Regions from separate parts of the Nocardioides dubius genome, predicted to be linked through region 2. Evidence: predicted binding sites of a transcription regulator. Region 2 holds the regulator's gene; the other holds the start of a gene.
The links. Region 2 encodes HrcA, which represses chaperone genes, less so after heat shock. Its sites were predicted from a motif close to TTGGCACTCGNNNNNNNCGAGTGCCAA; they were not measured.
Positions count from the first base shown of each region.

Region 1: ABD151_RS09570 (FmdB family zinc ribbon protein) is a predicted target of HrcA. The motif match lies at 1,569-1,595, and genes of this name have one in related genera.

Region 1 covers NZ_BAAALG010000007.1:180,444-183,842, forward strand. Annotated here, with positions in the region: gene ABD151_RS09565 (penicillin acylase family protein) at 1-1,151, opposite strand, end outside; gene ABD151_RS09570 (FmdB family zinc ribbon protein) at 1,217-1,531, opposite strand; gene ABD151_RS09575 (SAF domain-containing protein) at 1,654-2,307, shown strand; gene ABD151_RS09580 (MscL family protein) at 2,377-2,751, shown strand; gene ABD151_RS09585 (hypothetical protein) at 2,860-3,060, opposite strand; gene ABD151_RS09590 (LCP family protein) at 3,090-3,399, opposite strand, start outside.
Region 2 covers NZ_BAAALG010000017.1:183,945-187,343, reverse strand. Annotated here, with positions in the region: gene ABD151_RS20785 (16S rRNA (uracil(1498)-N(3))-methyltransferase) at 1-371, opposite strand, end outside; gene dnaJ (molecular chaperone DnaJ) at 376-1,548, opposite strand; gene hrcA (heat-inducible transcriptional repressor HrcA) at 1,581-2,603, opposite strand; gene ABD151_RS20770 (hypothetical protein) at 2,741-3,399, shown strand, end outside.

The sequences.
Region 1 (3,399 bases), on a different contig from region 2:
CGCTCCAGGTAGAGGTCGGAGACGTCCGGGCCGAGGTTGGTGAAGCCCCAGGCGATGCTCTGGTTGTGCCCGATCACCACCCCGGGCACGCCGGAGAAGCTGAACCCGGAGACGTCGATCGGGCAGGCACTGCTCAACGAGCGGCAGTGCAGGCCGACCTGGGTCCACACGCCCGGAAGACTGGTGCCGAGGTGCGGGTCGTTGGCCAGCAGGGGCTTGCCGGTGGTGGTGTGCTCGCCGGAGACCACCCAGGAGTTGCTGCCGATGCCGTCGCCCTGACCGATCAGCGCCGGCACCGCGTCCAGGGCCCGCTGCACCCCGCGCAGCGCGTCGGCCTGGTCGGCGGTGAACGGCGGACGCGCCGGGTCGCGGGTGCCGGCCTTGCTGGCCTCGGGCTCGTAGCGCCCGTCGACCAGGGCGCCCTGACCGACGATCGGGCGGTGCGTCGCATACGGGTAGTCGGGATAGAGGTCGGCGACCTGCTCCTTGCCGACCTCGACCAGCGCCAGCGCCCGGTTCACCTCCTCCTGCATGTTGCCGCGCAGGTCCCAGGCCATCGCCTTCAGCCAGGCCAGCGAGTCCACCGGCGTCCACGGCTCCGGCTCGTAGTCCAGCCCGTCCAGGCGCAGCAGGCTGTACTCCACGGACATCTGCGACGGCGACCGGTCCGCCATCCAGGCGTTGACGCCGGCCGCGTACGCCTCCAGCGCGGCCCGGGTCTCGGGCTTGAGCAGAGTGAGCTCGCGCTCGGCGACGCGACGCCAACCCATGGTGCGCACGGCCTTGTCGGTCTCCAGCGTGGTCGCGCCGAAGAGCTCGGAGAGACGGCCGGCGGTGGCGTGCCGGCGCACGTCCATCTCGTAGAACCGGTCCTGGGCATGCACGAAGCCCTGCGCGCGCATCAGATCGTCCAGGGTGTCGGCGTAGATCTGCGGGATGCCGTGCTCGTCACGGACCACGTCGACGGCGGCGCTCAGGCCGGGCACGTCGATGGTGCCCTCGGTCTGGGGGAAGGGCCGGCGGACGAGCGCGACGCCGGTCAACAGCGTGCTGACGAGCACCAGGACCAGCAGGGCGCAGACGTGCACCGCCCAGCGCGCGGCCCAGGGCCACTGCCGGAACGCCTGCCAGGCTTCGGAGAGCTTCGACACCCGATCAGCGTAGGTGGCGGGCTGTGCGGCGCCGGGACCCGAGCGTGCGGGCCCGGCGCGTCACCTCACGCGGAGGTGCTGGCCGCGGTGCTCGAGCTGCTGGTGCTTGAGGTGCTGGTGCTGGTGCTCGAGGTCGAGGTCGAGGTCGAGGTGCTGCTGCTCGACGAGGAGTCGCTGGCCGCCGGCACCGACGACGAGGAGCCCGAACGGGAGTCGGTGCGGTAGAAGCCCGAGCCCTTGAAGACGACGCCCACGGCGTTGAAGACCTTGCGCAGCCGGCCCTCGCACTCGGGGCAGACGGTGAGCGAGTCGTCGCTGAAGCTCTGCACGATCTCGAAGGCGTGACCGCACTCGGTGCACGCGTACTGGTAGGTCGGCACCGCCGCACCCCTCCTGTGTTCTCGGTCCGTTCCGGCGCTGGCACTCGCCACCGCCGACTGCCAATCGTACGGCACCTGTGGATAGCGCTCACAATGCGGAACGTTCTCCCTAGCCTCGATCCATGGACTCGGCCACTGCTCCCCCTCCGCTGCTCCAGCACCTGCGCGCCGCGGGCCTGCGGACGCGCCGGGCACTGCTGCGCCACCGCCGGCTGCTCGTCGCGCTCTGCCTGGCCGGTGCCGTGGTCAGCGGGCTGCGGGCGCTCACCCCGCCCGCTCCGGCCACCGTGGCGGTCACCGTCGCGGCTCGCGACCTGCCGGCCGGGCACACGCTCTCCCGCAGCGATCTGACCCGCCTCCAGGCACCGCCGGAGCTGGCCCCGTACGGCGCGCTGTCGCCGTCCGCGGGGGCGGGGCGGACACTGGCCGGGCCGCTGCGCCGCGGCACCCCGCTGACCGACGCCGACCTGGTCGCAGCCCCGCTGCTGAGCGGGCATCCGGGCAAGGTGGCGCTGCCGGTGCGACTCACCGATGCCGGGGTCGCGGCGCTGTTGCGCCCGGGCGACCGGATCGACCTGATCGCCACCCGGCCCACCGACGGCAGCGTGCATCAGGTCGCGGACGCCGTCAGCGTGATCACCGTGCCGGCCCCGCGGTCGGGAGCCGGCGGCACCGAGACGGGCGCTCTGGTGGTGCTCGCGGTCGGCGACGCGCAGGCACGGGAGATCGCGGGCGCCGCGGCGTCGATGTTCCTGACGGCATCGATTTCGCGTTAACGTGTGGCGCTGTCAAAAACTGCGTGGTCGGGGGTCCTCGGGGTGCTCCGACCCATTAAGGAGTGCTCAATGAACCTGAAGGGCTTCAAGGAGTTCGTACTCAAGGGCAATCTGGTGGAGCTCGCCGTTGCCTTCATCATGGCCACGGCGTTCGCCAAGGTCGTCGAGACCTTCACCGGTGTGCTGCTCGGCTTCATCGGCAAGATCGGCGGCGAGCCGAACTTCGACAGCGTCGAGATCGCCGACGTCAACGTCGGTCTGTTCCTCACCGCGCTGGTCTCGTTCCTGATCCTGGCTGCGGTCGTCTTCTACTTCGTGGTGACGCCCTACAACATGGCCAAGGAGCGCTTCTTCCAGGACGGTCCGGCCGCGAAGCCGGACGACATCATCCTGCTGGAGGAGATCCGCGACCTGCTCTCGCAGCGTCCGGGCGGTCAACTCTGACCCGCCACCTCGCACCGCATCGACGCCCGTTCCGCTTCGGCGGGGCGGGCGTCGTCGCATTCAATGCGACCTCAGCGCGCAATTCTCGCCGTCAGAGGTGCCGAGAGGTCACATCGAGCCGTGGTGTGGCGGGACCTGGCGCTTGAGCCACTCCTCGCTCGCCCGGGCGTCGCTGCGGCGCGACTCCTCGGGGTCGCGGTCGTCCTTGGTCGAGGACGGCGCGGAGTCGCCGAAGATCTCGGCGAGCCGCTTGCGGCGCTGCCACGCGGTCTCGGCGTTCGGGGAGGAGTCAGCGGTGCGGTCGTTCATCGCTTCCGAGCCTACGCCGGGGCGGGCGATCAGGCGCAGAGGCCGTTGGCGGCCGCAGTGGCCTCGCGGTCGGCGTCGTCCGGGCTGAGCGACGGCGACTCGGAGCTCTCGGTCTCCTCCGCCGAGGGCGACTCGCTGGAGCCGGCGTCCGGGTCGGCCGAGGCGGTCGATCCGGGACGACGGGCGGCGCTGACCACCTCGGAGCTGAGCCGCTTGCTCAGCGGCTTGTCGAACTTGACCTTCTTCCACAGCGCGTTGGCGTCCTCGGCCCAGACCAGGCGGTTCGGGTCCGGCTCGTAGAAGTCCCACGGCACGGTGATGAACTTGATGTTGTCCAGG
Region 2 (3,399 bases):
CGCTCGCCGCGCCAGACGGCCACCGAGCGGCTGGCGGCCCAGGGCACGATCCGTCCGACGCCGATCTCGGTCAGCACCTCGACCGCGAGCTCGCCACGCTCCCCCTTGGGCAGCGCCTGGACGACGGTGAGCTCCGGGTCCGGTCGCGGCGTCGTCTCGACGCTCTCGGCGAGCACCGTGAACGAGCGCTTGCTGGTCTGCTCGACGGTGCCGGTCAGCGTGGTGCCGAGGCCGTCGGTGAGCATCAGCTCCTCGCCGGCCTTGAGCCGGCGCACCACCACCGCGTGGTGCGCCTCCTCGCCGGTGACCTCCACGACCGAGCCGGCGCGGACGCCGTCCAGGCTGGGGACCCAGTGCAGGTGTGAGGTCATCGGCTCAGTGGTTGAAGGCGTCGCGCAGGCGACCGAAGACGCCCTTCGAGCCCTGCGACACGGTCCCGGTCGGCGACTCCTCGCCGCGGATCGCCGCGAGCTCGCGCAGCAGCTCCTCCTGGCGGGCGTCCAGCTTGCCCGGCGTCTCGACGACGACGGTGACCACCAGGTCGCCGCGGCCCGCCTGACGCAGGCCGGGGACACCGCGCCCACGCAGCACCTGGTCGGTGCCGGACTGGGTGCCGGGCTTGATCTCCAGGTCGAACTCGGTCTCGACCTCGCTCTCCTCCCCGGCGACGTCGGCCTCCAGGGTGGGCAGCTGCAGGACGGTGCCCAGCGCGGCCGCCGTCATCGGCACGGTGACCGTGCAGTGCAGCGTGTTGCCGTGCCGGGTGAAGGTCTCGTGCGGGGCGACCTGGATCTCCACGAAGAGGTCGCCGGCCGGGCCGCCGCCGGGGCCGACCTCGCCCTGTCCGGAGAGCTGGACCCGGGTGCCGGTGTCGACGCCGGCCGGGATCTTCACGGTCAGCGAGCGGCGCGAGCGGACCCGGCCGTCGCCGGCGCACTCGCGGCACGGCTCGGGGATGATCGTGCCGAAGCCGCGGCAGGCCGCGCAGGGGCGCAGGGTCCGGATCTCGCCGAGGAACGAGCGCTGCACGTGGGCGACCTCGCCCTGGCCGTGGCAGGTCTCGCAGGTGACCGGCTTGCTGCCGGGCGCGGCGCCGTCGCCGTGACAGGCCTCGCAGAGCACGGCGGTGTCCACCTTGAGCTCGCGGGTGACGCCGAACGCCGCCTCGGCGAGCTCGATCTCGAGGCGGATCAGGGCGTCCTGGCCACGGCGCATCCGCGGCCGCGGGCCACGGCCCTGGCCGCCACCCTGGCCGCCACCGCCGAAGAAGGCGTCCATGATGTCGGTGAAGGAGAAGCCGGCACCCTGGCCGAAGCCGCCGCCACCCATGCCGCCGAACATGTCGCCGCCACGGTCGTAGGCGGCCCGCTTCTGCGGGTCGCTGAGCACCTCGTAGGCCTGGCTGACCTCCTTGAACCGCTCCTGGGTCTCAGGGTCGGGGTTCACGTCGGGGTGCAGCTGACGCGCCAGCTTGCGGTAGGCCTTCTTGATGGTGTCGGCGTCGGCGTCGCGGGCGACGCCGAGGAGCTCGTAGGGGTCCTGACTCATGGGTCCTTCTGATCGATCAGCTGAGCCTGGGATCAGGCTTCATCGAGAATGCGGGAAACGTAGCGAGCCACCGCGCGGACGCTCGCCATGGTGCCGGGATAGTCCATCCGGGTCGGACCGACGATGCCCAGGGAGGCGATCGCCGTGTCGCCCGGTCCGTAGCCGGCCGAGACCACGCTGCTGGAGGAGAAGCGGGGCAACGGGCCCTCGTGGCCGATCCGCACCGTGACCATGCCGTCGGCCTCGGTCTCCCCGAGCAGCTTGAGCAGCACCACGTGCTCCTCCAGCGCCTCGAGGATCGGGCGGATGTTGGTGTCGAACTCGCCGAACCGGCTCAGGTTCGCGGCACCGCTGACGGCGACCCGCTCATCCGAGCGGTGGTCCGACATGGCCTCCGCCAGAACCGCGGCGACCGCAGCGCCGGCCATCTGGGTGCCGGGGCGCAGGTCCTCGACGATCGCGGTGACCGCGCCGGCAGCCTCGGCGATCACCTTGCCGGTGACCGCACCGTTGATGCCGGCGCGCAGCTCGAAGAGCTCGTCGTCGGCGAGCGCCTCCTCCAGCTCGACCACCCGCTGCTCGACCCGGCCGCTGCTGAGGATCAGCACCGCGAGCACCCGGGTGGTGCTGAGCGCGACCAGCTCGACGTGGCGCACGGTGCTGCGGCTGAGCGTCGGGTACTGGACCACGGCGATCTGCCGGGTGAGCTGGGAGAGCAGGCGCACACTGCGCTGGACCACGTCGTCGACGTCGACGGCGCCGTCCAGGAAGGAGGAGATCGCCCGGCGCTCGGCCACGCTCATCGGCTTGACGGCGGTGAGCTTGTCCACGAAGAGGCGGTAGCCCTTGTCGGTGGGCACCCGGCCCGCACTGGTGTGCGGCTGGGCGATGAAGCCCTCCTCCTCGAGGACCGCCATGTCGTTGCGCACGGTCGCCGGGGAGACGCCGAGCTGGTGCCGCTCGACCAGGGCCTTGGAGCCGACCGGCTCCTCGGTGGAGACGTAGTCCTCGACGATGGCACGCAAGACGGCGAGCCGCCGGTCTTCGACTACCACGGGCCACCTCCTGGACGCGAACACTGGCACTCCTTGTGCACGAGTGCCAAGGATACCCGCCGGTTCCTGGAACGGGGGCTTTCGCCACGACGGGCCATAGGTTAGGCTTCCCTAAGTAGTCGAGCGAAGGGAACGCCATGTCGACCGCAACGCCGTCGTACGAGCCCGCGGAGATCGCCGCCGAGGCCCGCAGCATCCTCTCCTGCCCGGCCGGCGCGAGCCTGGTCGTCCAGGGGGTCGAGGATGCCATCGATGACGACCTCGGCCTGATCGACGACAACGGCACCCCGGTCTTCCTGACCATGGCCGGCTCCCTGCTGGAGCGGGCCGCGCTCAGCAACAGCAGTGCCCTGCTGCGGGTCTCCAGCAGCCTCAACGCCGACCGTGCGATCGTCGTCGCCGGGCAGCTGACCACCCACCACCGCGACCGCGCGGGCCGGGTCGTGGTCGAGCTGCGCGTCGCCATGGTCTCCCTGGTCGACCGGCGCGAGGACGGCGGCACCACCCGCCACCTGCACGTCTCCGCCGACGAGTTCACCCGCCCCGAGCTGCGGCTCAACCGCGGCTACCTGCACCGCTCCCTGGCCCACGCCAACGAGTGCCACCAGGACGAGCTCCGCTCCGCGGTCTCGATGGCCACCGGCACCCGCCCGCACGCGATCGCCGGCGTGCACCTCTTCGACCTCACCACCGACGGCGTCTCGCTGTCCTGGGTCGACGCCACCGGCGCCCACCAGCGCACCGTCGCCTTCGACCGCGCCGCCGACACCCCCGAGGAGCTCGCCGAGCTGCTCAG